DNA from 3 places in the Mesorhizobium sp. B2-6-1 genome. Region 2 is predicted to be linked to each of the others. Evidence: predicted binding sites of a transcription regulator. Region 2 holds the regulator's gene; each other region holds the start of a gene.
What was found. Region 2 encodes PhoB, which activates phosphate uptake and scavenging genes when phosphate is short. Its sites were predicted from a motif close to TGTCATNNANCTGTCAT; they were not measured.

Region 1: FJ443_RS18915 (RNA degradosome polyphosphate kinase) is a predicted target of PhoB. The motif match lies at 3,382-3,398, and genes of this name have one in related genera.
Region 3: FJ443_RS04620 (YdcH family protein) is a predicted target of PhoB. The motif match lies at 3,908-3,924, and genes of this name have one in related genera.

Annotation. Positions count from the first base shown of each region.
Region 1 is NZ_VFUH01000009.1:34,426-44,851, reverse strand. It holds gene ppx (exopolyphosphatase) at 1-1,068, opposite strand, end outside; gene FJ443_RS18915 (RNA degradosome polyphosphate kinase) at 1,068-3,260, opposite strand; gene FJ443_RS18910 (zinc-finger domain-containing protein) at 3,463-3,708, shown strand; gene FJ443_RS18905 (FAD-dependent monooxygenase) at 3,728-4,951, shown strand; gene FJ443_RS18900 (TIGR02117 family protein) at 4,986-5,648, opposite strand; gene FJ443_RS18895 (amino acid ABC transporter ATP-binding protein) at 5,764-6,567, opposite strand; gene FJ443_RS18890 (amino acid ABC transporter permease) at 6,583-7,740, opposite strand; gene FJ443_RS18885 (amino acid ABC transporter permease) at 7,744-8,931, opposite strand; gene FJ443_RS18880 (amino acid ABC transporter substrate-binding protein) at 8,995-10,023, opposite strand.
Region 2 is NZ_VFUH01000019.1:7,144-17,569, reverse strand. It holds gene FJ443_RS27860 (CHASE domain-containing protein) at 1-485, opposite strand, end outside; gene FJ443_RS27855 (ATP-binding cassette domain-containing protein) at 622-1,422, opposite strand; gene FJ443_RS27850 (sugar ABC transporter permease) at 1,438-2,790, opposite strand; gene xylF (D-xylose ABC transporter substrate-binding protein) at 2,933-3,973, opposite strand; gene FJ443_RS27840 (ROK family protein) at 4,233-5,474, shown strand; gene phoB (phosphate regulon transcriptional regulator PhoB) at 5,482-6,171, opposite strand; gene phoU (phosphate signaling complex protein PhoU) at 6,191-6,898, opposite strand; gene pstB (phosphate ABC transporter ATP-binding protein PstB) at 6,924-7,727, opposite strand; gene pstA (phosphate ABC transporter permease PstA) at 7,724-8,575, opposite strand; gene pstC (phosphate ABC transporter permease subunit PstC) at 8,579-9,568, opposite strand; gene pstS (phosphate ABC transporter substrate-binding protein PstS) at 9,634-10,426, opposite strand, start outside.
Region 3 is NZ_VFUH01000001.1:890,348-900,773, forward strand. It holds gene FJ443_RS04590 (amino acid ABC transporter ATP-binding protein) at 1-326, opposite strand, end outside; gene FJ443_RS04595 (amino acid ABC transporter permease) at 329-979, opposite strand; gene FJ443_RS04600 (amino acid ABC transporter permease) at 981-1,646, opposite strand; gene FJ443_RS04605 (transporter substrate-binding domain-containing protein) at 1,742-2,623, opposite strand; gene FJ443_RS04610 (IclR family transcriptional regulator) at 2,753-3,547, shown strand; gene FJ443_RS04615 (YdcH family protein) at 3,550-3,753, opposite strand; gene FJ443_RS04620 (YdcH family protein) at 3,994-4,173, shown strand; gene ispG (flavodoxin-dependent (E)-4-hydroxy-3-methylbut-2-enyl-diphosphate synthase) at 4,731-5,981, shown strand; gene FJ443_RS04630 (lytic transglycosylase domain-containing protein) at 5,987-6,835, shown strand; gene FJ443_RS04635 (Stf0 family sulfotransferase) at 6,900-7,712, shown strand; gene FJ443_RS04640 (response regulator) at 7,713-10,052, opposite strand; gene FJ443_RS04645 (hypothetical protein) at 10,230-10,426, opposite strand, start outside.

The sequences.
Region 1 (10,426 bases), on a different contig from region 2:
CGCCTCGTCCTCGGTCTCGTCGATGCCGAAAGCGGCAAAGGTCTTGGCCGTCCAGTCGACGAGTTCATGCGCATGGGTGACCGAGCGCGAGCGCAGCCGGGCGAGTTCCTCCGATGCCGAGATCAGCGGATCGGCCTTCTGCTCGGCCTGGTCGAGCAGCGAATAGAGGAAGCCTTCGCGCACGCCGAGCGCCGAGACGATGATCTTCGACGGCTGCATCGCCGCCATGATCTCCTGCAGCACGATGGCACCGTAAGGCAGGAGCGAGCGGCGGTTCTTCGAAACGCCCTCGATGCCTTTGATCTTCTCGATCTCGCCTTTCGCCACTTGCCGCAGGAAATTGGCGGCACTTTCGACGCCGATCTCGTAGTGGTGCATGACGCCAAGCGGATAGTTGGTCATCTCCATGTGCAGCCGGGCGAGATTTCGCCAGGTGCCGCCGACGGCATAGAAAGGCCTGCCTTGCCCGCCTTTGAGCAGCTTCGCCCGCCCCAGCTCGTCGCGCACGATTTTCGCTGCCTGCGTGAGGGAGTTCTTGGCCATATCCTGGAGGCGCAGGCCGCCCAGCGGCAACGTTATGCCGTCGCCGATCGCTTCGCCATTGACGTCGACCAGTTCAAGGCTGCCGCCGCCGAGGTCACCCGCGATACCGTTGGCCGGATGAAAGCCGCAGATGACGCCGAGCGCGGAATAGTAGGCTTCCTCGCGGCCGCTGATCACGCGGATCTCGGTCTTGAGCACGTCTTCGGCGCGGTGGATGAAATCGGGGCCGTTGACGGCCTCGCGGGCAGCCGCGGTCGCCAGCACGTACATGTGCTCGGCGCCGGCCTGGTCGGAGAGCGCGCGGAAGCGGCGGAACTCCTCCATTGACCGTGTCACGCCCTCGGGGTCGAGCTTCCCCGTCGACACAATGCCGCGGCCGAGGCCCGCCAGCATCTTTTCGTTGAACAGCATGGTCGGCGAGCGCGCCAGCCCCTCATAGACGACAAGGCGGATCGAATTCGAGCCGATGTCGATGATGGACAGCGGTCGGCGATCCTGCAGCCGGCCCTGGGAATCGGACAGCATCAGGCGGCAGCGTTCTTCTTACGGCGCTTGAATTGCGCGATCCGCTTCGGCGCATGCGATTTCAGCGCATCACCCCGTCCCGACAGGCTCGGATTGGTCATGAAATATTCCTGTGCGTTGAACGGCTCCTCGCCCTCCTCGAGCACGACGCGCCGGGAGGTTCCATCAGCCAATACGTCGAAACTTTGCTGATTGTCCATGATGTTGCCGAGCATGATCTGGCCCAGCACCTGTTCATGCACAGTTGGGTTGGTGATCGGCACCATGGTCTCGACGCGGCGGTCGAGGTTGCGCGGCATGAGGTCGGCCGAGGAGATGTAGACGACGGCCTCGTCCGACGGCAGGCCGTGGCCATTGCCGAAGCAATAGATGCGGCTGTGCTCGAGGAAACGGCCGACAATCGACTTGACCCTGATGTTTTCCGACAGGCCCGGCACCTGCGGCCGCAGGCAGCATATGCCGCGCACGACCAGGTCGATCTCGACGCCCGCTCGGCTGGCGTCGTAGAGCGCGTCGATGATGATCGGATCGACAAGGGCGTTCATCTTCATCCAGATGCGTGCCGGCCGTCCCTCGAGTGCGTGGGCGACCTCATCGGAAATGTGCTGCAGGATACGGTTCCTCAGCGTGAAGGGCGAGATCGCCAGCCGCATTTCGGCGGTCGGCTCGGCATAGCCGGTGATGAAGTTGAAAAGCTGGGCGACATCGCGTGCGATCGTTGCATCGGTGGTGAAGAAGGACAGGTCGGTGTAGATGCGCGCGGTCACCGGATGGTAATTGCCGGTGCCCAGATGCACATAATTGCGCAGCTTGCCGTCCTCGCGCCGCACCACCAGCGACATCTTGGCGTGGGTCTTGAGCTCGAGGAAGCCGAACACGACCTGGACGCCGGCGCGCTCGAGGTCGCGCGCCCAGCGGATGTTGGCCTCCTCGTCGAAGCGAGCCTTGAGCTCGACCAGTGCCGTCACCGACTTGCCGGCCTCGGCGGCGTCGACCAGCGCACGCACGATCGGGCTGTCGTTGGAGGTTCGGTAAAGCGTCTGCTTGATCGCCACCACTTCCGGGTCGGCCATCGCCTGGCGCAGGAACTGCACCACGACGTCGAAGGATTCGTAGGGGTGGTGGACGATGATGTCCTTCTCGCGGATGGCGGCGAAGCAATCGCCGCCATGCTCGCGGATGCGCTCGGGGAAACGCGGATTGTAGGGCGTGAATTTGAGGTCGTCGCGGGCAACGGCGACGATCTCCGAAATCTGGCTGAGCGCCAGCGGGCCGGTCAGGACGCTGATGCGGCTCGACGAAACGCCGAGTTCGCCGGCGACGAATTCGCGCAGTTCGGCCGGCATGAGCATGTCGAACTCGATGCGAATGACGGAGCCGCGGCGGCGGCGCTTTAGCGCAGTCTCGAACAGGCGCACGAGATCTTCCGATTCCTCCTCGACCTCGATGTCGCTGTCGCGAATGATGCGGAACGTGCCGGAGCCCTTGACCTCGTAACCCGGGAACAACTTGCCGATGTAAAGGCCGACCGCCTCTTCCAGCGGGATGAAGCGGACATGGTGCTTGCGGTCCGGCAGGCGGATGAAGCGCTTCAGCGCCACCGGCAGGCGCAAGAGCGCGCTCATCTCCTCGCCGTTCTTGCGATGGCGAAGCTGCAGCGCCATAGAGAAGCCGAGATTGGGGATGAACGGGAATGGGTGCGCCGGGTCGATCGACAATGGCGTGAGAACAGGAAACACCTGGTCCTGGAAGTGCTCCTCCAGCCAGGCCTTCTCGTCCTTGGTCAGCGCGTCGCGGGTGATGCTCTCGATGCCTTCCTTGTTGAGCAGCACGGTCAGCGCCGAAAGGCTCTTCTGCTGGTCTTCCTGCAACCGTTCGACCTCGCGCAGCAGCTGTTCGAGCTGCTGTTCGGGGGTACGCCCGTCCGGACTTCTCAACACGATGCCTTCGCGAACCTGGCCGGCCAGGCCGGCGACGCGCACCATGAAGAACTCATCGAGATTGGCCGCGGAGATCGACAGGAAACGTACCCTCTCCAGCAGCGGATGGTTTGTGTTCTGCGATTCCTCGAGCACGCGGCGGTTGAACTGCAACCAGGAGAACTCGCGATTGACGAAACGATCCGGATTGCCTTCCGGGCTTGCCGCTTCCGCATTGATGAACTCGCTCTGGACCGGCTTCAGTTCGTTCATGGTTCCTGCTCTTCCCACGTCTGGTTGCTTCGCCGCTTTTTCGGGCGGCGCCCAGGCTGTTGCGCCTGGCTGCGATGCTCCAGCCGGTTAACCGGCTTAACTTATCCTCTGACAGGCTTTTGCGACAGTTTCATTTCATCGAACTTGCAAACAGACCGGTTATGATCCAAACGCTGAGCAGACTGCGCTAAAGGAGACGACGATGGCAGGCGGTTCCATTCCCCATTTCCAGAACGATGCGGGCCATCCGGCGATCGATATCGGAGTCAAGGAATTCATGTGCACCGGCGCCAACCCGCCTTTCGACCATCCGCATGTGTTTCTCGACATGGGCGACGACAATGAGAAGGTCTGCCCCTACTGCTCGACGCTCTACCGCTATTCGCCGAAGCTGACGGCGATGGAAACGCTGCCGGCCGGCTGCCTCTACATCGATCAGGCCGCCTGACCTCCAGCGGGCCGGGCCAATGGCAGACGCACAGTCCCGGCAAGTCATCATCGCCGGGGCGGGTATTGCCGGGCTGACCGCGGCACTGGCTTTCGCCGAGCGCGGCTATACCGTGCGGATCTTCGAACAGGCGCAGCGCCTCGAAGCGGCGGGCGCCGGCATCCAGCTTTCGCCCAACGCGACACGCATCCTGCGTGAGCTCGGCGTACTCGACGCACTTCTTCCCAATGCCGTCAGGCCGGAAGCCGTGGTGCTGAAGGATGCGGCAACCTTGGGCGAACTGGCGCGCGTGCCTCTTGGACGAGCAGGCGAGGCGCGCTGGGGTGCGCCCTACCTCGTGGCGCATCGAGCGGACCTGCAAAACGCGCTGATGGCGCGCGTGGCTGCCATGCCCGATGTTCATCTCACCACCGGCGCGCGCCTTGACAGCGTCACGATCAGCAGTTCAGGCATCACCGCGGCAGCCGATGTGGGTGGTAGGCTCGTCGCGGCGGAAGGTTTCCTTCTGGTCGGCGCCGATGGCGTCTCGTCGTCGGTGCGCGGACTTGCCGACCAAGGAAGGAAAAACAGGCTTGCGAAAAGCCACTTCTCCGGCGAACTGGCCTGGCGGGCAACCGTCAGCGCAGACAGTCCTGCCGGGCAAGCTTTTGCAGAGATCGGTGCGCCGGACTGCGTCACCACCTTCCTGCATCCCGGCTTTCACATGGTCGCCTATCCCGTCAGCAAGGGCAGCGCCATCAACCTCGTCGCTTTCACCAGGGGCGAGCGTATCGCCGAAGGCTGGTCCGGCCATGCCGATCCCGCAATCCTGGCCGGCGCCATGCGCCGCACCACGCCGGCGCTGGCAAGGCTTGCGGAGTTGGCCGGCCCTTGGGCGGCCTGGCCGGTCCATACGGTCGATCAGAAGCCGCCATGGGTAAGGTCGGGCCGCATCGCACTGGTCGGCGACGCGGCGCATGCCATGACGCCGTTCGCGGCACAGGGCGCCGCGATGGCCATCGAGGATGCCGCCACGCTTGCCGACGTCATGGCCGCCTCCCCTGCCGATCTCGCCGGAAGTCTTCAAATCTGGGAAGGCCTGCGCCGGCCGCGCGTCGCGAGAGTGGCACGTCGCGGCGCCCTCAACCGCCTTGCCTGGCATGCCTGGGGTCCGGTGGCGTTGGCGCGCAACCTTTTCCTGAAAATGCGGGCGCCGGAGAAGCTCGCCGCGGATTTGGACTGGCTTTATGGGTGGCGGGCCTAGAACTCGAACGAGGCGTTGGCGTTATCTGCGCGACCTACCAATTATACAGCCTCAACGACCACCCGAGCGAGACCGGCAACGGGTTCCACCAACCGGTGCGCAGGCCGGCGGTTCGCAAGGCGGCCGCGGTCCAGGTGTTGCAGCCGGCCAGCGCATTGAAATGGCCGTTCGCCTCATAGAAGCGGTCGAAATTGGAATAGGCGGCCCCTGCGATGACGATCGGCCCGCCTGGTCCTTGCTGAAAACTCGCATCGATGAAGTCGAGCAATGCCGCAAAGCGGTCTTCCGGGATGTCGAAACCGGCGACGTCGGGTCCGGAGATATTGCCGGCGACCTCGACATGCATCACTGAAGCGTCAAGCGTCAGGGCCTTGAATACGGGCATCGCCTTCAGCTGCGACCAGGTCGGCGTCTCCAGGTAGAAGGCGCGGCCGCCCCAGCCGAAGACGATGTAGCGCACCTCGGGCGCGTCGGAAGGCTGGCCGGCAGCGGCGAGGAAGCGAAAGCGCCGGCGCACGCCGTCATCGACGGGAATGGCGATGTCGGTGTGGATCGGATTGCTCAGCACCAGAATGTGCCTGGCGCCCTCGCCGGCCGCGGCAGCCGGCCAGAGTGGCCGCGGCACCAGCGTGCCGAGTGCCGCGACCAGCACCACCGCGGCAACCAGCACGGCCAGGAAACGAAGGCGTTTTCTCATCCGGGCATAGTTCTTGCGATTCCATCACGTTTCAATCGAAACGATCCGATCGGCCAAATATGAAAAAGCCCGACCGTGGCGCGGCCGGGCTCCTTCCATTTCGACGAAGCAGCGCTCAGTGCAATATCTGCGACAGGAACAGCTTCGTGCGCTCGTGGCGCGGGTGATCGAAGAACTCGGCCGGCGTGTTCTGCTCGACGATCTGGCCCTGATCCATGAAGATCACCCGGTTGGCGACTTTCCGCGCAAAGCCCATCTCGTGGGTGACGCACAGCATGGTCATGCCTTCCTCGGCAAGGCTAACCATGGTCTCCAGCACTTCCTTGATCATTTCCGGGTCGAGTGCCGAGGTCGGCTCATCGAACAGCATGATGCGCGGGTTCATGCACAGCGAACGGGCGATCGCCACGCGCTGCTGCTGACCGCCGGAGAGCTGGCCCGGATATTTGTTGGCCTGCTCGGGGATCTTGACGCGCTTGAGGAAATGCATGGCCATCTCCTCGGCCTGTTTCTTCGGGGTCTTGCGGACCCAGATCGGCGCCAGCGTGCAGTTCTCCAGGATGGTCAGGTGGGGGAACAGGTTGAAGTGCTGGAACACCATGCCGACCTCTCGGCGCACCTCGTCGATCTTCTTGAGATCGTTGGTCAATTCCTTGCCGTCGACGAAGATCTTGCCCTTCTGGTGTTCTTCGAGCCGGTTGATGCAGCGGATCATGGTGGACTTGCCGGAGCCGGACGGGCCGCAGATGACGATGCGCTCGCCGCGCATCACCTTGAGGTTGATGTCCTTCAGCACATGGAACTCGCCATACCATTTGTGCATGGCGATGATGTCGATGGCGACATCGGTGGTCGAGATGTGCATCTTCGCGGCATTGACCTTGATCTCTTCCGCGCTGACGGCGTTTTCGGTGGCCATGAACCAATCCCCTTTTTATCGTTTGTAACCGGTGTCGAGCCGGCGTTCCGTATACATTGAATAGCGCGACATGCCGAAGCAGAACAGCCAAAACACGAAGGCGGCGAACACGAGACCGGATTTCGCGGTCTGCGGCGTCGCCCAGTTGGCGTCCGAGAAGTTCTGCTTGACGACGCCGAGCAGGTCGAACATCGAAATGATGAGGACCAGGCTGGTGTCCTTGAACATGCCGATGAACGTGTTGACGATGCCGGGAATGACCAGCTTCAGCGCCTGCGGCAGCACGATCAGTCCCATCTTCTGCCAATAGCCGAGGCCGAGCGAATCGGCGCCCTCATATTGGCCCTTGGGGATCGCCTGCAGGCCGCCGCGCACCACTTCCGCCATATAGGCGGCGGCAAACAGCGACACGCCGATCAGAGCCCTCAGGTACTTGTCGAAGGTGACGCCGGCGGGCAGGAAAAGCGGCAGCATGACGCTGACGAAGAACAGCACTGTGATCAGCGGGATGCCGCGCACAGCTTCAATGAAGATGATGCACAGCATCTTGACGATCGGCATCTTGGAGCGCCGGCCGAGCGCCAGCACGGTGCCCAGCGGCAGCGACACGGCGATGCCGACGAAGGAGAGGCTGAGCGTGATCAGCAGTCCGCCCCACCGCGACGTCTCGACATGCGGCAGGCCGAACACGCCGCCGACCAGAAGGAAGAAGGCGACGATCGGCAGCACGAGGAAAAGCAGGATGGCGTTCAGGCCCTTGCGCGGCACGCTGGGGACCAGCATCGGCACCAGCAGCGCCGCGAACAGGATGGCGACCAGGATCGGCCGCCAGCGCTCCTCGACCGGATAGGTGCCGAACATGAACTGGCCGAACTTGGCGTTGACGAAGGCCCAGCAGGCGCCGCTCCAGCCATCGGGCTGGATGCCGCCCTGCGCCACTGTCGCGCAGACGGTCCGGTCCGGCCCGGTCCACTGGGCATTGATGAAGGCCCAGTTGATGACCTGCGGCAGGACCCAGGCGACGATGATGATGCCGAGTATCGTGAGAATGGTGTCGCCGACCGAACCGACGAGGTTCTTGCGGACCCAGGCATACAGGCCGCGCTCGCTGATCGGCGCCGCCTCCGCCAGGGCCATTTCGGTGCGCACCCAGGACATGTCGTGTTCCTGCATGGCCTACCTTTCCACCAACGCCATTCTGGCATTGACCACGTTCATCACGGCGGAGGTCACCAGGCTAAGTATGAGATAGGCGATCATCATGATCAGCACGCCCTCGACCGCCTGGCCGGTCTGGTTGAGCACCGTGCCGGCGGTCGCCGTCAGGTCCGGATAGCCGATGGCGATGGCCAGCGAGGAGTTCTTGGTCAGGTTGAGATACTGGCTGGTCAACGGCGGGATGACGATGCGCATGGCCTGCGGCACCACGACCAGCCGCAGGATCGATCCCGACCGCAGTCCAAGTGCCGCGGCGGCCTCGGTCTGGCCCTTGCTGACACCCCTGATGCCGGCACGCACGATCTCGGCGATGAAGGCCGCCGTGTAGCAGGACAGCGCCAGATAGAGCGACAGGAACTCCGGCTTGACCTGGAAGCCGCCGGTCAGGTTGAAGGTCGACTGTTTCGGAAAATCGAAGCTCAGCGGAAAGCCGCTCAGCGCGTAGGCGAGCAGCGGCAGGCCGACGATGAGCGCGACGGACGTCCAGAACACGGGAAACTGCTGACCCGTCGCCATCTGCCGCTGGCGCGCCTTGCGGGCGACGAACCAAGCCATGGCGATGCCCACGATGAGCGCCACGAATATCAGCCAGGAGCCCTCGGCCCAGACGGCGCGCGGAAAATAGAAGCCGCGCTGGTTGAGGAAGGAACCGAAGGGCAGGTTATAGCTCTCGCGCGGCGGCGGCAGCACGGCCAGCACGCCCGAATACCAGAAGAAGATGACCAGCAGCGGCGGGATGTTGCGGAAGATCTCGACATAGACCGTGCAGATCTTGCGGATCAGCCAATTCTGCGACAGCCGGCCGATGCCGATGACGAAACCGATAATGGTCGCGGTGACGATGCCGGCCACGGCGACGATGATGGTGTTGATCAGGCCGACAATGATGGCACGACCGTAGGTCGAATCGGACGTGTAGGCGATCGGCGTGTCCGAGATGTCGAATCCGGCGCGGCCCCTGAGGAAGCCGAAACCGGAGGCGATATGGAGACGCTGCAGATTGTCGATGACGTTCTGCACGATCCACCAGACGGAGCCGAACAGAACGACGATGACCAGCGTCTGGAAAAAGAGGCTGCGGACTTTCGGGTCGTTGATAAAGGACCCGCGATTTGTGTCCTCGCGAAGGATTTCCTGCGATGCCATCACCGTCCCCTGTGAAAGAGAAACCGGAAGGCAGATGGTTCTGCCTTCCGGATCACATTTCGATCAGCGGATCGGCGGAGCGTATTGCAGGCCGCCCTTGGTCCACAGCGCGTTGATGCCGCGAGCGATCTTCAGCGGGCTCCCCGAGCCGACATTGCGGTCGAACATTTCGCCGTAATTGCCGACCGCCTTGACGATGTTGACGACCCAGTCGTTGGAGACGCCGAGATCGGTGCCGATCTTGGTGTCGGCTTCCTGGCCGAGCACGCGTTTGATCTCAGGGCTGGCCGAGTTCTTCATCTCGTCGACATTGGCCTTGGTGATGCCGAGTTCCTCGGCATCGAGCAGCGCGAAATAGGTCCACTTGACGATATGGTACCACTGGTCGTCGCCCTGGCGCACTGCCGGTCCGAGCGGCTCCTTGGAGATGATCTCCGGCAGCACGACGTGATCGGCCGGCGCACCCAGCGTCAGGCGGATGCCGTAAAGGCCCGACTGGTCTGTGGTGTAGACGTCGCAGCGGCCGGCGTCATAGGCTGCGTTGACCTCTTCGAGCTTCTCGAAAACGACCGGATTGTACTCCATCTTGTTCGCCTTGAAGTAGTCGGCGAGGTTGAGCTCGGTGGTGGTGCCGCTCTGCACGCAGACGGCGGCGCCGGACAGCTGAAGCGCCGAATTGACGCCCGGCAGCTTCTTGGCGTTGATCATGAAGCCCTGGCCGTCATAGTAGGTGGTGCCGATGAAGTTCAGGCCAAGTGCCGTGTCGCGGTTAATGGTCCAGGTGGTGTTGCGCGACAGGATGTCGATCTCGCCCGACTGCAGCGCGGTGAAGCGCTCCTTGGCGCTGAGCGGCGTGAACTTGACCTTGGAGCCGTCACCGAAGACGGCGGCCGCCACGGCGCGGCAGAAATCGGCATCGATGCCTTGCCAGTCACCCTTGTCGTCCGGCGCCGAGAAGCCGGCCAGGCCCGTCGACACGCCGCACTGGATGAAGCCCTTCTGCTTGACCGTGTCGAGCGTGGTGGCTGAAGCCGTTGAAGCCACGGCTCCAAGCGCGGCGGCCCCAAGGATGCCGATTGCAATGTGTTTCATGACCCACAGACCCTTTTCTGTTTTCAGGCAAACCTGATCTTTTTTTCCCGCGTGAACGCAGCTTTCCGTTCCGGCCCATTTCCGGAACTCCGCATCGCAGTCGACGCGCCGCCTCCCATTCACGAACAGCATCGAAGGCGATAATTCCTGTGAGGTCAAGGAAAATGACCGAATTCAGATGGGTTTGAAAATCGTTTGCCGCAATTGCCTGAATCGCAGACAAACGCGCCCGCAATTTAGTCACAAGCGCGAATAAAGCCGGCGAAGCTCGCCCTACGCCAGGCTGCGCTCTGTCCGCAAAAAATCCATCCGCCCGATTACTCTGCGTTACTGTGCTCTGCCGGCCGGTTGCGTGCCGATGTCTGCGCCCTCTGGCTGGATCTGGGTCATGGTGAGGTGCGCT
Region 2 (10,426 bases):
GCGCGCCGCACGGGCTCGGTGAACATGTCATAGCCGATGCTGGCCTTATTGGACGGGTCGAGCGGCTCGAACAGCACAACGGGCGTCCGCCATGGCTGGGTGGTGTCCGGATAGATCGCACGCCTGGTGCCCTGGTCATGCAGCATGTCGCGCTCGACCGTCGCCTCGTCGCCTGCTTTCACCAGCCGGAGAAAGCCGATGCCGCGCAGGCCGGCGAAATTGGTATCGACATTGAGGGCATTGAAGAACGCTTTGAACTCGCTCTGCGAGATGTCGCCATTGCGGGCGTCGAACAAGGCTTGCGACGAGCGCAGCAGCGACAGCTGCAGGTCGATCCGGCTCTCGATACGGTTGAGCGCATCGTCCGCGGTCGCGTCGAACTTGATGCGAGCCGCCTCTTGCGTCGCGAAATAGGCGAACCCCGCCATTGTCATGCTGATCAGCGCAACGGCAACGAAAGCGACGATTGGAAAAAGCTTCTTCAACGGATAATGCGGCCTATCAGCATGTGAGCCCTTTATGGGCAAGTCGCCCGGTCAACACAATGGCAAGGCCAAGCCATCCCGCCGGCTGGCATATCACCTGATCGGCAGATCGGTAACGGGCTCAGGCCAGCAGGCTTCAGGCAGCGATCTTCAACGCGCCTGGTCCGGGAATGGCGCCAGGCGGACATTTGCCCAGGATGATCATGCCCAGCACCTCGTCCTGGGTCACATCGGTGGTGCGGGCAGTGCCGACGACCTGGCCGTTTTTCATGACGCACACCCGGTCGGCCAGTTCGAATACGTCGTGAATGTCATGGCTGATCAGGAAGATGCCGATGCCGTCGGACTTGAGCTGCCTGACCAGTTCCCCGACCTGGGCCGTTTCCTGCGGTCCAAGTGCTGCCGTCGGCTCGTCCATGATCAGGATGCGGGCGTTGAACAGGATCGCGCGTGCGATCGCCACCGACTGCCGCTGTCCGCCCGACAGCTTGATCACCGGCTCCTTGAAGCGCTGGAAGCGGGGATTGAGCCTGCCCATCACCTTGCGCGCCTCGGCCTCCATGGCGACATCATCGAGCGTGCCCCAGGCGGTCCTCAGCTCGCGGCCGAGGAACAGGTTGGCGGCGGCGTCGACATTGTCGGCGAGCGCCAGGGTCTGGTAGATCGTCTCGATGCCGTATTTCTTGGCATCGCGCGGGTTGGAGATCGAAGCCTCTTCGCCGTTGACGAAGATTTGGCCCGCGTCACGCTTGTAGGCGCCCGACAGGATCTTGATCAGTGTCGACTTGCCGGCGCCGTTATGGCCGAGCAGGGCCACGACCTCGCCGGGGAAAAGATCGATCGAGGCATCGTCGACGGCGCGAATGCCGCCGAACGCGATTGAGATGTTGCGCATGTCGACCAGCGGGTTGCCGGCGGGAGCGATCCTGTCAGCCATGATTGTCCTCCTCCCTCAAACGCGTTTGCGATAGACGGTGTCGAGCCACACCGCGATGACCAGCACGGCGCCGACGACGATGCTCTGCAGAGGCGAGTCGACGCCGAGCAGCACCATGCCGGATTGCAGCGACTGCATCAGAAGCGCGCCCAGCATGGCGCCGATGATCGTTCCCGAACCGCCGGCGAGCGACGTGCCACCGATGACGGCCGCCGCGATCACCAGCAATTCATCGAGCGTTCCGAGCACGTTGGTGGCCGAGTTCTGCCGGGCCGACGAGATCGCGGCGGCGATCGTGGCCAGCACGCCCATGATCATGAACACTTTCATCGTGATCCAGCGTGTATTGATGCCGGCGAGGTTGGCTGCTTCCGGATTGCCGCCAATGGCAAAGACATAGCGACCAAAACGGGTGCGTTTGGTGATGAAGGTCATGACCAGCCCGACGGCGATGGCCATCAGCACCGGTATGGCGATGCCGTGGGCGATGAACAGGCCGCCCTCGGGCACGGTTATGTTGTTGGCGGCTGCATATCTGTTCACGATGCCGACTGGCCACGGATAGGAATTGGCCAGCCAAACCGCGCCCATGATGACGGCGCAGGTCAGCACGCCGATCAGCGTCTCGGCCCAGATCGGACGCAGCGGGAAACGGAAGCGCTTGCGCTGTACCCGCCCGTTGAACAGCGCAAGCACCACCGCAAGGCAGGCGGCGATACCGACCACCCAGCTCCAGGTCGCGCCGATCGATCCGGCCGGGCCGCCGCCCATCAGCTGGAACGTCGCGTTGAGCGGCGCCACCGTCTGGCCGCTGGTAACCCACCATGCCGCACCGCGCCAGACCAGAAGCCCGCCCAGCGTCACGATAAAGGCCGGCACTTCGAGATAGGCGATGACAAAGCCCTGGAAGGCGCCGATCAACAGACCGAGCACCAGGCCGATGACCAGCGCCAGCACCCAGATCCATGGGTTGCCAAGCTCAAGCCCGACGAAGCGCACTAGGAAATGCACCTGGGCGAAGCCCATGACCATGCCGATCAACCCTTCGGCGGAACCGACGGACAGATCGATATTGCGCATGACGATGACCAGCACCATGCCGCAGGCCATGATGGCGACGGCCGAGGTCTGCACCGACAGGTTCCACAGATTGCGCGGCGTGAGAAAGGTACGGCTGTCGAAATCGAGCGGATTGACGCCGAGACGCAGGCTGGACAAGACATGCAACCCGATCCAGATCAGCAGCAGCGCGCCGATCATGCCGAGCATGCGCGTGTCGATCTCGGTCGCCTTAAGGAACCGGGCGACGGCGCCGAGTTCCGACGCACGCGCGGTGTCGGCCTGCGGGTTGGACGTCGTATCGGTCATGATTTTCTCCCACCGGCCTGCCCGTCCGATGCGGGATGCCGGAAGCCAGTCTAGAAGTTACTCGCCCGAGGCGGAAAAACAAATCTTCTTGAAAAAACGCCGCGGCTTGGCAGCCGCGGCGTTCATCGCATGAAATGGAAGATCAGTTGCAGGCCGCTACGCTGCCCGCCGCGACGCCGGCACAGACCTCGTCTTTCTTGATCCAGCCGGCGTCGATGACGACGTTGAGATTGTCCTTGGTGATCGCAACCGGGGTGAGGAACAGCGATTTGACGGTGTTCCCACCGGGCGTTGTGAAGTCCTTGACGCCGGCGATATCGGTCATCTTCTTGCCGTCGGCCAGCTGCGAGGCGATCTCGGCGGCATTCTTGCCGAGTTCACGCGCGTCCTTCCACACCGACACGGTCTGCGTGCCGAGCGCGATGCGGTTCAGCGCCGCGTGGTCGCCGTCCTGGCCCGAGACCGGAACGGTACCGGCCAGGCCTTGAGCCGTCAGCGCCGCGACGACGCCGCCGGCAGTGCCGTCATTGGCCGCGACCACCGCGTCGACCTTGTTGTCGTTGGCGGTCAGGAACTGCTCCATGTTCTTCTGCGCGTTGGCCGGCAGCCAGCCATCCGTATAGGCTTCGCCGACATTCTTGATCTTGCCGCTGTCGATGGCGTCCTTGAGCACTTCCATGGAGCCCGAGAACAGGAAATCGGCATTCGGATCGGCACCCGAGCCCTTGATGAAGACGTAGTTGCCTTCCGGCTTCACCTTGAACACTTCGCGGGCCTGCATGCGGCCGACTTCCTTGTTGTCGAAGGTCAGATAGAAGACGTCCTTGTTCTCGATCAGGCGGTCATAGCCGACGACCGGAATGCCTTCGTCGAGCGCCTTCTGCACCGCCGGGCCGATGGCGGAGGCGTCCTGCGCCAGGATGATCAGCGAATTGGCGCCCTGGGAGATCAGGCTCTCGACGTCGGTGAGCTGCTTGCCGGGATTGGACTGGGCGTCGGCGGAAATATACTTGTCGCCGGCGGCTTCGATCGCCTTCTTCATGGCGGCCTCGTCGGTCTTCCAGCGCTCTTCCTGGAAGTTCGACCAGGAAACGCCGATGACCTTGTCCTTCGCCTGCGCGACCGACGCGAGCGTCAGCGACATGGCGACACCCGCCAGGATGGCGGCTGTGAATCTCTTCATCTTAATCCTCCCTGCGCCGCGTATGGCGCGACCAAACAGGCCCGTAGGCCGGCACAAAGGCTCTATTTTTTCGAGCCTCGAAAAAACACTGGTCCATCGTCGGAACGCTGTCAACGTCGATTCTGATGTATTTTGATGTCCTCGTGAATTTTTTTCGAGCTCCGGAATAAATAATGACAGCCAAGGCCGGTTCTGCCAGTATTTGACGGTCGTCGGGATCCTGGGGAGAGAACGCGGCGACGGGGAGGATGCGAGAAACATGTCGGTCGGAATCCGCCACGACGATTTGCGCCGACGCAACCGGGCGATGGTGATCGCGGCCGTGCGCCGTGCCGGGCAGCCCTCGCGCACCGAGATTGCCGCGACCACCGGGCTCAGCCATTCCACCATATCGGCGATCTCCTCCGACCTGATTGGCGAAGGCATCCTGGCGCAGAGCAAGCCGAGCGAGGCCGGTGCGCTGAAACGCGGTCGGCCGCAGGTCGGCCTCAGCCTCAACCCTGAAGCCGCGGCGGTGATGACCGTTGTGCTGTCGCTGAATTTCCTCTCCGTCGCAGTCATCGACTATGCCGGCCAGGTGATATCTGAGGAGCAGCGCCGGCTGGACACGCTGACCCTGTCGCGCGAGGCGCTGATCGGCGAATGCGTGGCCATCGTCAGGCGGCGGTTCGAGGATCCCGACCTCGACGTCGGCAGCATCGCCCGTATCGCGCTGGCGATCCAGGGCATCACCGACACGGATGCGCGCGCCATGCTGTGGTCGCCGATCACGCCGCAGACCGACATCGCCTTCGCCGACATACTGGAGGCCGAGTTCGGCATTCCCGCCACCATGGAGAACGATTGCAACATGATGGCGGTGGCGCTGCGCTGGCGCGATCCCCAGCGCTACCGCGACGACTTCATCGCCATACTTTTGTCGCACGGCATCGGCATGGGCTTGGTGCTGAAGGGTGAACTGTTCACCGGCACCCATTCATCCGGAGGCGAGTTCGGCCACATGATCCATCGCCCCGGCGGGGCGCTCTGCCGCTGCGGGCGGCGCGGCTGCGTCGAGGCCTATGCCGGCAACTATGCCATTTGGCGCAACGCGAGGCAGCTTGGCGAGGACACCCAGCCCGTCGACGTCAGCGACGCCGACATGCGCACCCTGGCGGCCTCGGCGCGCGAAAAGGACGGGCCGGAGCGCGAAGCCTACCGCAAGGCCGGCGAGGCGCTGGGTTACGGCCTTGGCAGCCTGTTCGCCCTGATCGATCCGGCGCCGGTCGCCATGGTCGGCGTCAGCGCCGCCGCCTTCGACCTGATCGAGCCGGCTCTGCGCGAGGCCATTGCCCAGACCGCCGGCGGCCAGCACTCGAAATCGATTTCCTTCGACACCGAGCCGAACGAACTGCCGCTGATCCGCGAGGGCTGCGCCATGCGCGCGCTAACCTTCGTCGACCAGGAAATTTTCGCGCCGGGGGCACAGGCGAAATCAGGCATAGGCGAGAACGTTGCGTGACATATCCCTAGTCTTCGCGGATCGCGTACCCCGCGCCCCGAATGGTGCGGATCACGTCAGGCATGCGGCCGTTGTTGACCGCCTTGCGCAGCCGGCCGACATGCACGTCCACGGTGCGCTCGTCGATATAGATCGTTTCGCCCCAGACATTGTCGAGCAGTTGGCTGCGCGAGAACACGCGGCCGGGATGTCGCATCATGAATTCGAGCAGGCGGAACTCGGTCGGCCCGAGCCGGATCTCGCTTTTCTTGCGGTAGACCCGGTGCGATTCACGGTCGAGCACGATGTCGCCGACCTTGAGCACGCTGGACAGAACTTCGGGCTTGGCGCGGCGCAGCAGCGCCTTGACGCGTGCCATGAATTCCGGCGTTGAGAACGGCTTGACCAGATAGTCGTCGGCGCCGGTGGAGAGACCGCGCACCCGGTCGCTTTCCTCGCCGCGCGCCGTCAGCATGATGATCGGCAGCCGCTCGGTATCGGGCCGCATGCGGAGACGGCGGCAGAGCTCGATGCCGGACACCGCCGGCACCATCCAGTCGAGCACAAGAAGGTCAGGGACATTCTCATGCAAGCGGATCTCGGCTTCGTCGCCGCGCGTCACCACCTCTACCTGATAACCCTCCGATTCCAGATTGTAACGGAGCAGCACACCCAGCGGCTCCTCGTCCTCCACCACCATGATGCGTGGCGCGATCATCGACTGGTCACCCCTGCCGTCAAGCCGCTGGCGCCGACATCGCCGTCTCGTCCTGCTTCGGGCGATTGGCGGGCAATTGCGTGCCGGTCAGCACATAATAGGCATTTTCGGCAATGTTGGTCACGTGATCGCCGATGCGCTCGAGATTCTTGGCGCAGAACAAAAGATGCGTGCAGGCGGTGATGTTGCGCGGATCCTCCATCATGTAGGTCAGCAGCTCGCGGAAGACCGACGTGTATTTGACGTCGATGCGTTCATCGTCGGCGCGCAGCTTGGCAAGTGCCGCGGCATCGCGCGCCGCATACTCCTCGATCACACCTTGGACCTGGATCAGCACAAGCTGCGCCATGGCGTCGATGGAGTGCGACAGGTCGCGCGGCGTGGCGGCAAGGCCGACGGTGCCGACGCGCTTGGCGATGTTCTTGGCGAGATCGCCGATGCGTTCGAGATCGCCCGCCATGCGGATCGAGCCGACGACATGGCGCAGATCGTCCGCCATGGGCTGCCGCTTGGCGATCAGGGTGATGGCGCGGTCGTCGAGTTCGCGCTGGCGCGCATCCATGATCGCGTCGTCGGAGACGACGCGCTGGGCGAGCGCGTTGTCGGAATTCAGGAGCGCCTTGGTCGCGCCGCCGACCATCGATGAGGCGAGATCGCCCATGTCGCGGATCAGCCTGCTGATCTGTCCGAGATCTTCGTCAAAGGCTGCGACTGTGTGTTCGGCCATGATCTTGGTCCTCGTATGCCTGGGATCAGCCGAAGCGGCCGGTGATATAGTCCTGCGTGCGCTTCTCGCGGGGCGACGTGAAGATCTTCTCGGTGCGGTCGAACTCGACCAGCTCGCCCAGATACATGAAGGCGGTCTGCTTCGACACGCGCGCCGCCTGCTGCATGTTGTGGGTGACGATGACGATCGTATAATCGGCCTGCAACTCGTCGATCAGCTCCTCGATCTTGGCGGTCGACAGCGGATCGAGCGCCGAGGCAGGCTCGTCGAGCAGGATGACCTCCGGCTTCACCGCCACCGTGCGGGCGATGCAGAGGCGCTGCTGCTGGCCGCCCGAAAGGCTGAGGCCGCTGGCGTTGAGCTTGTCCTTGACCTCGCTCCACAGTGCCGCGCGCTTCAGCGCCTGCTCGACACGGCCGTCCATCTCCGCCTTGCTGAGCTTCTCATAGAGCCTGACGCCGAAGGCGATGTTCTCGTAGATCGACATCGGGAACGGCGTCGGCTTCTGGAACACCATGCCGATCTTGGTCCTGAGCAGGTTGAGGTCCTGCGAGCGGTCGAGGATATTCTGGCCGTCGAGCAGCACCTGGCCCTCGGCGCTCTGCCTCGGGTAGAGCTCGTAGATACGGTTGAAGACGCGCAGCAGCGTCGACTTCCCGCAGCCCGAAGGCCCGATGAAGGCGGTGACGCTGCGCTCGGGCAGCGACAGGCTGATATCCTTCAGCGCCTTCGACTGGCCATAGTAGAAATTGAGATTCTTGACCTCGATCTTGGCTTTCTCGACCGCGACTTCGGGCGTGTTCAATTCGGTGGACAACATCGGTTTCATCTGTCCTCTCTGCGTCCGGTAAGGCTGCGGGCGAAGATACTCAGCCCGAGAACCGTAAGGGTGATTATGAGTGCGCCGGTCCACGCCAGCTGCTGCCATTCCTCGTAGGGGCTGAGAGCGAACTGGAAGATGGTGACGGGCAGGCTGGCCATCGGCGCATTGAGATTACTCGACCAGAACTGGTTGTTGAGCGCCGTGAAGAGCAGCGGCGCCGTCTCGCCGGAAATCCGGGCGATGGCCAGCAATATGCCGGTGACGATGCCCGACAGCGCCGCACGGTAGGCGACCGAGCGGATGACCACCCAGCGCGGCGCGCCGATCGCGGCGCCGGCCTCGCGCAGGGCGTTCGGCACGAGGTTGAGCATGTCCTCGGTGGTGCGCACGACGACCGGGATGACCAGGATGGCCAGCGCGACGGCACCGGCGATCGCCGAGAAATGTCCCATTGGCCGCACCAGCAGCTCGTAGACGAACAGGCCGACGATGATCGAGGGTGCCGACAGCAGGATGTCGTTGATGAAGCGCACGACGGTGGTGAGGCGCGAGAAGCGGCCATATTCGGCCATGTAGGTCCCAGCGAGGACACCGATCGGCGTGCCGACGATGACGGCGATGACTGTCATCATGATACTGCCGTAGATGGCATTGAGCAGGCCGCCGGCATCGCCGGGCGGCGGTGTCATTTCGGTGAACACAGAGAGCGAAACACCCGCCAGGCCCTTATAGAGCAGTGCGCCGAGGATGAGCGCCAGCCAGGCCAGGCCGATGCCCGCCGCCGTGACGCATAGCGTCATCATCACGGCATTCCTGCGCTTGCGTCGATTGTGAAGCGATGTGGCCGTCGACATCGGTCAGGCTCCCGTGCGGCTGTCCATGCGCAGCAGCATGTAGCGCGCAAGGGCAAGGATCAGGAAAGTGATGACGAACAGGATCAGGCCGAGCGCCACCAGCGAAGACGTATAGAGATCGCCGTCGGCTTCGGTGAACTCGTTGGCGATGGTCGCCGAGATCGTCGTGCCGGGCGCGAACAGCGAGCCGCTGATGCGGTGGGCGTTGCCGATGACGAAGGTTACCGCCATGGTTTCGCCGAGCGCGCGGCCGAGGCCGAGCATGACGCCGCCCATGATGCCGACGCGGGTATAGGGGATGACGACGCGGCGCGTGACCTCCCAGGTCGTGCAGCCGATGCCGTAGGCCGATTCCTTCAGCACCGCCGGCACCGTGTCGAAGACATCCTTGGTGATCGAGGTGATGAAGGGCAGGACCATGATGGCAAGGATCATCGCCGAGGTCAGAAGGCCGATGCCGTAGGGCGGGCCGGCAAACAGGCTGGAGAGTCCCGGCACGTCGTGGAAAAGCTTGACGATGAAGGGCTGCACCGTCGTCTGCAGGAACGGCGCGAACACGAACAGGCCCCAGATGCCGTAGATGATGGAGGGTATGCCGGCAAGCAGCTCGACGGCGATGCCGATGGGGCGTCGGAGTGGCCGCGGGCAGAGTTCGGTAAGGAAGATGGCGATGCCGATGCCGATGGGAACGGCGATCAGGATAGCGATGGCGGCGGTGACAATGGTTCCGTAGATCGGGGCCAGCGCCCCGAAATTCTCGGTAACCGGGTTCCACGATTCGGTCGTCAGGAAGGAGAACCCGAATTTCGACAGCGCTTCCCACGAGCCGGCAAACAGCGAAATCGCCACGCCGCCGAGGATGAGCAGGACGAGGATGGCGGAAAAGCGTGTCGCCGCCCGGAAAATCGTATCGGTGAGCGCGAAGCGCCGGACCGTCGCTTCCCTGGCCCGCATGGCGGCCGACGATGGCATGGCTTCGGAGACGGCGGTCATCTGGCCCTCACGTTTCAAGGAAGACAGGGAGGGCGCCGTGAAGCGCCCTCCTCGTTCAGCAGGGATTACATGGCGGAATAGAGCGGCTTGCCGTCTTCGCCGACGATGTCCTTGGCCCACATGTCCTCGACGCTCTTCACGACCGCGTCGGGGATCGGAACGTAGTCCAGCGCGCCGGCCATGTCGTCGCCCTTGGCGTAGGACCAGGCGAAGAACTTGAGCGCTTCACCGGTCGCCGCCACGTCGCCGGGCTTCTTGTAGACCAGGATCCAGGTCGCCGACGTCATCGGCCAGGATTCGGCGCCCGGCTGGTTGGCCAGGATGACGCCGTAACCCGGCTGCGAGCTCCAGTCGGCATTGGCCGCCGCCGCCGAGAACGCCGCCGCCGTCGGCTCGACCTTCTTGCCGTCCTTGTTGATCATGTCGGCATAGGTCAGCTTGTTCTGCTTGGCGTAGGCGTATTCGACATAGCCGATCGAGCCGCCGGTCTGCGAGACGTTGTTGGCGACGCCTTCATTGCCCTTGGCGCCGATACCGACCGGCCATTCGAGCGCGGTGTTGACGCCGACCTTCGACTTCCAGTCGGCGCTGACGTCGGCCAGATAGTAGCTGAAGTTGAACGTGGTGCCCGAACCGTCGGAGCGATGCACGACGGCGATCGCCTGGTCGGGAAGCTTGACGTCGGGATTGAGCTTGGCGATCGCCGCGTCGTTCCAATTGGTGATCTTGCCTACGAAGATATCGGCCAGCGTCGGGCCGTCGAGCACCAGTTCGCCCGGCTTGATGCCTTCGAGATTGACGACCGGAACGATGCCGCCCATCACCATCGGGAACTGTGCAAGTCCGGTGGATTCGAGA
Region 3 (10,426 bases), on a different contig from region 2:
GGAAACAGGTTGAAGCTCTGGAACACCATGCCGGTCTCGGCGCGCATCGCGGCAAGGTCGCGTTCGCTGCGGCGCTGGCGGGCTCCGGTTTCTCGGAAGCCGACCTCCTTGCCGTCGATGCGGATGGACCCGCTGTCATAGCTCTCCAGGAAGTTGACGCAGCGCAGCAGCGTGGTCTTGCCGCTGCCCGAGGGCCCGATGACCGTCACCACCTCGCCGCGCGCCACGCGCAGGCTGACCGAGCGCAGGACCTGGACGGCGCCAAAGGATTTGGACACATCGCGGATGTCGAGAAGGGCCGGGGCATCGTTCGAGCTTGTGGACATTGCTATTCCCGGATGAAGGAGAAACGCCGCTCCAGCCGCCTGCTGGCAAGCGAAAGCGCATAGTTGACGGCGAAGTAGATGAGGGCGCCAAGGATGTAGAGCGGCATGGCCTCATAGGTGCGGCCGATGACCTGGTTGATGGCCTGCATGAGATCGGTGATGCCGAGCAGCGAGACCAGCGCGCTGCCCTTGACCGCGTCGGTGACGCCATTGATCCAGGGCGGCAGGAAACGCCTGAACGCTTGCGGAAAGATGACATGGGCCAGCCGCTGGCGGAAGGTCAGGCCGATCGCCATTGCCGCCTCCGATTGTCCCTTCGGGATGGAGCCGACGGCGCCCCGGAGATATTCGACGACCTGGGCTGTCTTGAACAAGGTCAGCGCCAGCACGGCAGCCCAGAAGGACGGCAGGTGAAGCCCGACGGCCGGCATCCCGTAGTAGACGAAGAAGATGAGCACCAGGATCGGTATGCCGCGAATAGTGTCGCTGAAGATGCGCACCGCCCAGCGCGCCGGCGCCGGGCCATAGACCAGGCCGACGCCAAGGACGACACCGGCGACGAGCGAGAACGTCACGACCAGCAGCGACACCCAAAGCGTCAGCGCAAAACCCTGAGCCAGGAAAGGCAAGGCGTAGGCGATCTGGCCAAGCATGCTAGTGCACCACCTTGAACCAGCGTTCGACGAGCCGGAGCGCGTAAAGCAGGGCGTAGCCGGTCAGCAGATACATCGCCGTCACGACGAGATAGACCTCGACGATGCGGAAGGTGTTGAAGTTGATCCATTGCGCGCCGAAGGTCAGTTCGGGCACCGAGATGACCGAAGCGACGGAGGTGTCCTTGAACAGCGATATGAAAGTGTTGGAAAGCGCCGGCAGCGTGATGCGCAGCATGGTCGGCAGGCGCACATGGAGCAGCCTTTGCCAGGGCGTCAGGCCGATCGCCTTGCCGGCGTCTAGCTGGCCGCGCGGCACCGCTTCGAGACCGGAGCGGAACACCTCGACCAGATAGGCGCCGCTGTAGAGCGCCAGCGTGGCGACGAACGAGGTTTGCGCGCTGTAGGCGATGTCGACCACGGTCGGCAGACCGTAGAAGACGAGATAGACGAGCAGGATCAGCGGCACGTTTCGGATGAATTCGACATAGGCGGCAATGATGCCGCGCACCATGCGTCCGGCCGACACGTACCAGACCGCCAGGACCAGGCCGATGACGATGCCGATGGCGATCGAGATGACGGCGAGCTCCAGGCTGAGCAGCAGGCCACCCCACAGCTTGTCGAAATGCCGCCAGATCAGGTTGAAATTGAGCGCATAACCCATGCGTCGGCCTCAGTGCTCCCGATGTGACGCAAAGCTGGCCGCGTCGCCAGGAAAAAGGGCGGAAGGGCGCCGGCGGCGCCTTTCCGCCGATGACGTCAGATAACCGGGAAGCCGGGATGGCGCGCCGGCGGCTCCTGCCCGAAATAGTCCTTGAACGCGGCGTCATAGAGCGCCGTTTCATGGCCGAACATGGCGATGGTGAAGGTCTGGTTGACGAAGGTCAGCCAGTCGAGATCGCCTTGCCGGAGCGCTGCGCCATAAAGCATCGAGTACCAGCTCTTGCCGGCATCGAAGTATTTGTCAGGATTGCGCGAGGCGAGCCAGCGCACGGTGGAGAGGTCGACGGCAGCGGCATCGGCACGCTTGGATTCCAGTGCCTGCAGCACGTTGGCCTGTGTATCGATCTGCATCACCTGCGCCTCCGGCAAGGCAAAATGCACCGAAGATTCGGCGTCGACATTCTGCAGGATGGAAACGCGCGTCGCCGAGCCCGCGGCAAGCAGCTTGTCGAAGGTCTTGTTCTCGGCGCCGGGCAAAGTCAGCAAGGCGACGCCCTCGACGTAGTAGGGCCTGGAGAAGTTGATCAGCTGCGAGCGCTGCGCGGTCATGGTCATGAACTGGATGGTGATGTCGACCTTGTTGGTCGTCACGTTCGGGATGCGCTGCGCCGGGTCCTGCATGACGAACTCGACCTTGGCCGGGTCATCGAACAAGCCCCTCGCAAGGATGCGCCCCATGGTGATGTCCATGCCGACGAGTTCGCCGGCATCGTTCTCGAAATGCCAGGGCGCATTGGTGCTTCCGGTGCCGACAATCAATTTGCCGCGCTCCAGCACGGTGCGCAGCAGGCTATCGGGCGCAGCCTGCGCCGCCGCCTTCTGGACGTCGACCGTTGCCGCCGCACTCATGACGCCGGCCGTTGCCAGTCCGGCCATGCCCAGTTTCAGAAAATCACGCCTTTTGGATGTGTCGTTCACAGCGACCTCCTTTCGTGTTGTGTTCCCCTACGCACAGGCAATACGCGCACCCGGATCGTTACAGAAATTGTCTCTTACAAGGGACGAGTGTATCCTGTACAAGACAGATACTAACATCAGGAATCGACAATGCAAGATGGCAGCGCCTTGGCGGTCTCAGCGGACGCAAAGATTTCGGTCTCTCGGGAGAAGGGCCTCAACCGGGTGCTCGAGATTCTGGAGTTCCTTCATTCGACGCAGCGCGCCATCGGTATCGGCGACCTCGCCAAGGGGGTCAACGCGCCGCGTTCGACCACCTACACACTGGTGCGATCGCTGGTCGATGCGGGCCTCCTGGAGATGGCCGGCGACGGCAACCGCGTCTATTTCGGTAAGAAGCTCTATCTCTATGGAATGGATTATGTGCGCGGCAACGACCTCTTGAGGCGAGGACGCCAGGAGGTCGACAACCTGTCGCGCGAGACCGGTGAGACCTCCGAACTGTGCATGCTGCAGAGCGGCCGCTACACGATCGTCCACTCGAGCCCGGGCACCCGGCCGTTCCGCATCAGCTCCGCCACCGGATTGCAGATTCCGCTGCCCTGGACCGCGTCAGGCAGGCTGCTGCTCGCCGGCCTCGAACAGGCCCGGATCGAAGCCATGATATCGGAAGACGACCTTATGCTGCCCGATGGCCGCAGATTGCGGCTGGACGATTTCATCGCCGACATAGCGACGGCGCGAGCCACCGGCTATTGCATCACTTCGGGGCTCGTCGACGCCTATACGAAATGCCTCGCCGCGCCGGTGTTTTCAGCACCCGGCACCGTCGAGGCGACGATGTGCCTAGTGGTGCCCATCGACACGTCGCAGGAGAAGACAGGCGAACTCCTGGCCCTGTTGCGCGAACGCGCGGCGCGGCTTTCGATCGCGGCCTGGACCTGAAGTCAGGCGATGATGTCCGGGATGATCTTGTCTTCCAGCTTCATCAGCCGATCCTTCAGCGCAAGCTTCTTCTTCTTCATGCGCTGGATCTGCAGCGGGTCGCAGTTCATGGCGATCATCGCATTGATCGCGGCGTCGAAATCGGCGTGTTCCTGCTTCAGCCGGGAAAATTCGAGGCGAATATCGGCCTGTTCCTGATCGGACATTCTCTACCGTCTGCACGTCTGCGGCGCCCAAAGCTGGGCCTGATTGGGCGGGGGGTGGCACTCTCTGCCACCGGCGCGCAGCCCATATCACATTTCACGTTGTCGTGGAATGCTACCACGGATCATTCGACATCGCTGCGCGAAGGTGGCACACTGTCATTGTGCCGTCACAGAGCGAGCCTGCGGTGGACGCGCCTTTGGCGGCTGCAATCGAGGAAATCATGAAAGGGAGAACCAATCATGTCTCTTGCATCCCATCTTGATGAGTTGCAGCGGAAACACGGCGACATCGAACGCGAGCTCGATGACGCGATGAATCACCCGTCGGTGGACGACCTCGAAATCGTGAATCTCAAGCGACGCAAGCTGGCAATCAAGGACGAGATTGAAAAACTGAGGGCCAAACCCACGACGCATTGATGCCCCACTGACATAACCGCTCACCATTCGGGTCTTTCCTGCCGGCGGCAATTGCCGCCGGACTGGTGGTTTTGATCTTCGATTTCAGGTCGACCATCACAGATATTCGTACCAGGCAGAGGCCCTCCGACTTCCTAGTCCCAGGACGAGTAGGGGCGAAGCTCGTCGCGGCTCCCCTTTACCATAACTGACCGAAGAGTGCAGCGGAGCAGAATTCCGCCTTGCCGCGGCGCTCTGAGGTCAGGGCTTGGATTCTGGGACTGCGCTGCGTCGCTCTTCTCCTTGCTCCTCCCCGAAATGACGGACTCGTTCCGGGAAAGACAAAGCGATGGGGCCTGCCAATCGCCAGGTAGCCGATTGGCCGACGCAAGCGAGCGATAAAAGTCGGGCGCCGAGCAACCGGCGGCGGCATCGATTGCGGCCAGTGGCGACCTGTCGCCATTGACAAGCCATCTTTGCTCCTCCACCTCATGCCCGGACTTCAGCGCATCGGCCCGGAGCGCGCTTTTGTGCGTCCAAGTGGACGCGCGGCGCTCCAGAGATTAAAGGCTGCCGGCATGACCGGATATTATTCCTTTCCCTTCCCGCGCCGCACCTCGGTTGGCGTCGATGTGGGCGGCGTGGTGGTTGGCGGGGGTGCTCCCGTCGTCGTGCAGTCGATGACCAATACGGATACCGCCGATGTCGACCAGACGGTCGCCCAGGTCGCGGCGCTGCATCGCGCCGGCTCCGAGATCGTGCGCATCACCGTAGACCGCGATGAAAGCGCCGCCGCCGTGCCGCGCATCCGGGAGCGGCTGGCGCGGCTCGGTATCAACGTGCCCATCGTCGGCGACTTCCACTATATTGGTCACAAGCTCCTGGCCGATCATCCGGCCTGCGCCGAGGCGCTGGCCAAATACCGCATCAATCCCGGCAATGTCGGCTTCAAGGACAAGAAGGACCGGCAGTTCGCGGCAATCGTCGAGATGGCGATCAAACATGACAAGCCGGTGCGCATCGGCGTCAACTGGGGCTCGCTCGACCAGGAACTCCTGACCCGGCTGATGGACGACAACCAGGCCCGCGGCTTTCCGTTGACCGCACAGCAAGTGACGCGCGAGGCGATCGTGCAGTCGGCGATCCTCTCGGCCGAGATGGCCGAGGAGATCGGCCTTGGCCGCGACAAGATCATCCTCTCGGCCAAGGTCAGCGGCGTGCAGGACCTGATAGCCGTTTACACCGAGCTCGCCAGCCGTTCCGACCATGCGCTGCATCTCGGCCTCACCGAAGCCGGCATGGGCTCGAAAGGCATCGTCGCCTCATCCGCCGCCATGGGCATCCTGTTGCAGCAAGGCATCGGCGACACCATCCGCATATCGCTGACGCCGGAGCCGAACGGCGATCGCACGCGCGAGGTGCAGGTGTCGCAGGAATTGCTGCAGACCATGGGCTTCAGGCAATTCGTGCCGATCGTCGCCGCTTGCCCCGGCTGCGGCCGCACAACCTCGACCGTGTTCCAGGAACTGGCCCAGAACATCCAGGCCGATCTCAGGAAGAACATGCCGGCGTGGCGTGAGAAATACCCAGGGGTCGAGAACCTCAAGGTCGCCGTGATGGGCTGCATCGTCAACGGCCCGGGCGAGTCCAAACATGCCGATATCGGCATTTCGCTGCCAGGCACCGGCGAGACGCCGACGGCGCCCGTTTTCGTCGACGGCAAGAAGGCGGCGACGCTGCGCGGACCGTCGATCGCGCAGGATTTCGAAAAGATGGTCGCCGACTATATCGAACAACGATTTGGTCGCGGCAAGGCCGCGGCAGAGTAGGTCGAATGCTGCGCTTCCTCCCGGTGGCGCTGATCCTGCTGTGCGGGTGGCCCACCTTGGCCCAGGCCGATCCGCCGCAATCGGCCAAGCAGCGGCTGATCGACAAGGTCTGCAACCTGATCCAGGCCCATGCCGACCAGAACGGTCTGCCCAGGGATTTCTTCGCCCGGCTGATCTGGAAGGAAAGTCGGTTCGATCCCAACGCCGTCAGTCCGGTCGGCGCCGAAGGAATCGCCCAGTTCATGCCGGGGACCGCCAAGATGCGCGGGCTCGCCAATTCCTTCGACATCAACCAGGCGATCCCGGCCTCGGCGAAATACCTCGCCGAGATGAAGACCAGCTATGGCAATCTCGGCCTGGCGGCCGCCGCCTACAATGCCGGCGAAAACCGGGTCTCGCGCTGGCTGGGCTCGGGCGGCTTCCTGCCGATGGAAACCGAAAGCTATGTCTTCGACATTATGGGCGAGCCGGTCGATAAGTTCGCCGACCGCGCCTATGCCGGAAGCGTGCGACCGCTCGACGCGAAATCCGATTTCGTCGCGGCCTGCCGTAAGCTCCCGGTGATCATGTCGCGGACGGTGGCGATGGCTTCCATCAACATAAAGCCCTGGGGAATCCAGGTGGCCGGCAATTTCCGCCGCAGCGCCGCGATCAACCAGTGGCTCAGGGTGAGAGGCCGCTTCCCGGCCCTGCTAGGCGGGCATGATCCGGTGGTCAGCCGGGTGCGCACGCCGATCGGCCGGCGCGGCATCTACGCGGTCAGGATCGGGGTCGACGACCGTGCCGCCGCCGGCGCTATCTGCCAGAAACTGCAAAGTGTCGGCGGGGCATGCGTGGTGGTGCGCAACCGATAGCGGGTGTGTCGTTGCGGGTGAAGGGGCGATAAAAATGACGGCCGCGGCTATAGGCGACCCTGGATTGGCCGGCATTGCCCTGCCTTCAACGAGCAATGAGGGCCGCAGGATGGTCGACGCATATGTTATCTGCGGCACGCCCAGGACCGGAAGCACTTTGCTGTGCAAGCTCCTGGCCTCCACGAAGGCGGCGGGCGATCCTCATTCGTTCTATCGGCGGCAGGACGTGCCCGAATGGGCCGAAGAGTGGGGGCTGCCCGGCCGCGACACGATGGGCGAACTCGAATTCAATGCCGCCTATCTCAATGCGGCCATCGCCGCCGGCAAGGGTGGAACCGGCATTTTCGGCCTGCGCCTGATGCGAGAGAATCTGGATGAGCTTTCAGCGATACTCGACCGGATTTTCCCGGGGCTTGTCTCGGATAAAGCTCGTTTCGAGAGGGCTTTTGGCCGTGTTCTCTACATACATCTGTCACGCGAGGACAAGCTTGCGCAGGCCGTATCGCTGGTCAAGGCGCAGCAAACCGGCCTTTGGCATGTCGCTCCCGATGGCACCGAACTGGAAAGGGTGGGACCTCCCGGAGAACCTCGATATGATTTCGGGCGGATCAAGGATGAGGTTGCCGGGCTCGATGGTTATGACACTGCCTGGAACATGTGGTTCGCGGAGCAAGAGGTAATCCCGCTGCGGATCGGCTATGAGCGCCTGTCGAGCGATCCGGTTGCAACGTTGGCGTCCGTTTGCGACGCCTTGGGGGTTCAGGCACCGGATGCTGGGGATATAAGACCCGGCGTCGCAAGGCTTGCCGACGAGACAAGCCTCGACTGGATGCGCCGTTATCATCTGGATGCGGCGTCCGAGGCGTCGACGGTATAGCTATGCCGTCTTCGCCACCACCGTTTCGCTGAGCCAGGTGCCTATCTTGGCGCCGAGGCGGTCGGGTGAAACCGGCTTCGGCAGATAGTCGTCCATGCCGGCTTCGATGCACTTGTCGCGGTCGCCCTTCAGCGCATGCGCGGTGACGCCGATGATCGGAATGTGGCTGCCATCCGAGGCCTCCGTCGCCCGGATGGCGCGGGTCGCCTCGTAACCGTTCATCTCCGGCATGGAGACGTCCATCAGGATCAGCCTCGGGCGCAACGAGCGGTACATCTCGACCGCCGTGCGGCCGTTGCCGGCTATGCGATAGCTCAAGCCCAACCCGTTGAGAATCTGGCCGAACACCAACTGGTTCACCTCGTTGTCCTCGGCGATGAGGATGTCGATCGGACCGTTCGGCGCGACCGTCGGTTCCGGCACGGGGACGGCCGGCATTGCCGGGCCGCGGATGACGGTAAAGGCGGGCGGCGCCGCCTGCGGCAGCGCCGGTACAGGTTCGCGAACGAACTGCGCCCTGCCGACCTGCGAGCGGGCTTTCTGGACGACCGAGATGACGGTGCCGAGCAGGACCGCGGAGCGCGCCGGCTTGGTCAGGTGCGCGGCAATGCCGAAATCAATGATCATCTTGCCGAAATCGACCTGGTCGACCGAGGTCAGGAGCACGACCGGTATGGCCGACAGCCGGCTGTCGGCGGCGATGGCTTTCGCGACATCGGCGCCGTTCATACCGGGCATCTGGTAATCGAGGATGATGCAATCGACGGCGGCCCCCAGCTGGCAGGCGCGGTCGAGGAAAGCCAAGCCGACCGCACCGCTTTCGGCGGCGGCGCAGTCGAAGCTCCAGCTCCTGAGCTGTTCGAGCAGGATCTCGCGGTTGACCGGATTGTCGTCGATGACCAGAACGCGGGCGCCGGTGACGTCGACCGGCACGATCTCGTCGCGAGCCTCGGCACGATGCACGGGCAGGGGCACCGCGAACCAGAATACGGAGCCGCGGCCGATCTCGCTCTCGACGCCAATCTTGCCGGCCATCAGGTCGACGAGGCGGGCGGCGATGGCGAGACCAAGGCCGGTGCCCTCGTGACGGCGGGTCGAGGAGCCGTCGACCTGGGCGAATTTTTCGAACACGTTCTGCAACTTTTCGGCCGGGATGCCGATGCCGGTGTCCTCGACGCGCAACTTGAGCTGGACGACGTCATTGACGGTTTCGCCGCCGACGTCGATCAGCACATGGCCCTTCTCGGTGAACTTCACCGCGTTGCCGAGCAGGTTGGTGACAATCTGGCGGAACCGCCCGGCGTCGCCGACGACGTAGGCCGGCAGGCGCGGGTCGACGCGCACGATCAGTTCGAGGTTCTTTTCGGCGACATGGGCGGAGACGAGCGTGGCCACATCCTCGACCGCCTCGGCAAGGCGGAACGGCGCCGGGTCGAGCGTGAGCTGGCCGGCATTGATCTTGGAGAAATCGAGGATGTCGTTGATGATGGTGAGCAGCGCATTGCCGGATTTGACGATGACGTCGGTGAAGGTCTTCTGGCGCGCGGTCAGCTCAGTCTTGGCCAGCAGCTCGGCCATGCCGAGCACGCCGTTCATCGGCGTGCGGATTTCGTGGCTCATATTGGCGAGGAATTCCGATTTGGCGCGGTCGGCCGCCTCGGCCTTGAACAGCGACTCGGCGGATTCGGCGAAGGCGCGGCGGATGGCTTGCTCCATCGGCCGGAAGATCCAGAAAGCGGCGATGGAGAGCACCGCGAACAGCAATCCGCTCGCCCACAGCAGCAGCCGGTCACTGGAGGCATCGGCCAAATGGCGCTCGTCGTCCATGGCGGTGCGGACGCGGACCAGCATCGGCTGGGCAAACAGGTCGTTCTGGTTGCGGATTTCGCGATAGCTCCACTCATCGACCTTCTGCGCCACCGACATCAGGTTGAAGTTTCGAATCATGTCGCGCGGAGACCAGAAAAGGTCGCCATTGACCGAAGCGGATTCGAGCTCGTTGATCGTCTTTGTCGACAGGCGTGGACGCAATGCGGCGATCTGGGTCGCAAGCGTCCCAATCTCGCTGGTCAGGCGTTCCGAATGGCCGCGCGCCGACGCGGTCAGCGCATCGCGCGTCTCCGCTCGCCAGGCGGTTCCCGTCGTCTCGGCGAAGCTGGTCGCATTGCGCAGATCGCGGGTAAAGATGACAAGGTTGCTGCTCAGGGCATCGATCTGGTGGCGGAAGGAATTGACGCGATCAAGTGCGAGCATGATCGCCAGCGAAGCCAACGCGAAGATCAGCAATCCTGAGAGATAACGGCTCCGGATGGACCGTATGAAGGAAGAATATTCCGGCATGCGCAACCCCAACACATACGCATTATTTTAACGGTCGGGATTACGCTTGATTTACATTAAGATTTCGTTCTGGCGACCGAGAATTTCGGATTCCCGCAGCCTCCCATGTAGCCTGCCGGCTGCGCCGAGATGAAGGGCCGCGCCACTTCAAGGGACGGTCAAGCTTCGGATATTATTTCAATCCGCGGGCCGTTTGTGATGCCGGGATTCCTGGTTCGAGCCGCGAAGCATTTCACGGTCATCGGCATCGACCAGATCGACGTCGCCGCCCCTGAGCGACTGGCCCTGCTGGCGAGCCGTTCTTTCCTGCTTCGACCGCTTCAGTTCGTCCTCGGCGTTGAAATTCTTGTTCGCATTCTTGGTGTTCACCCGCT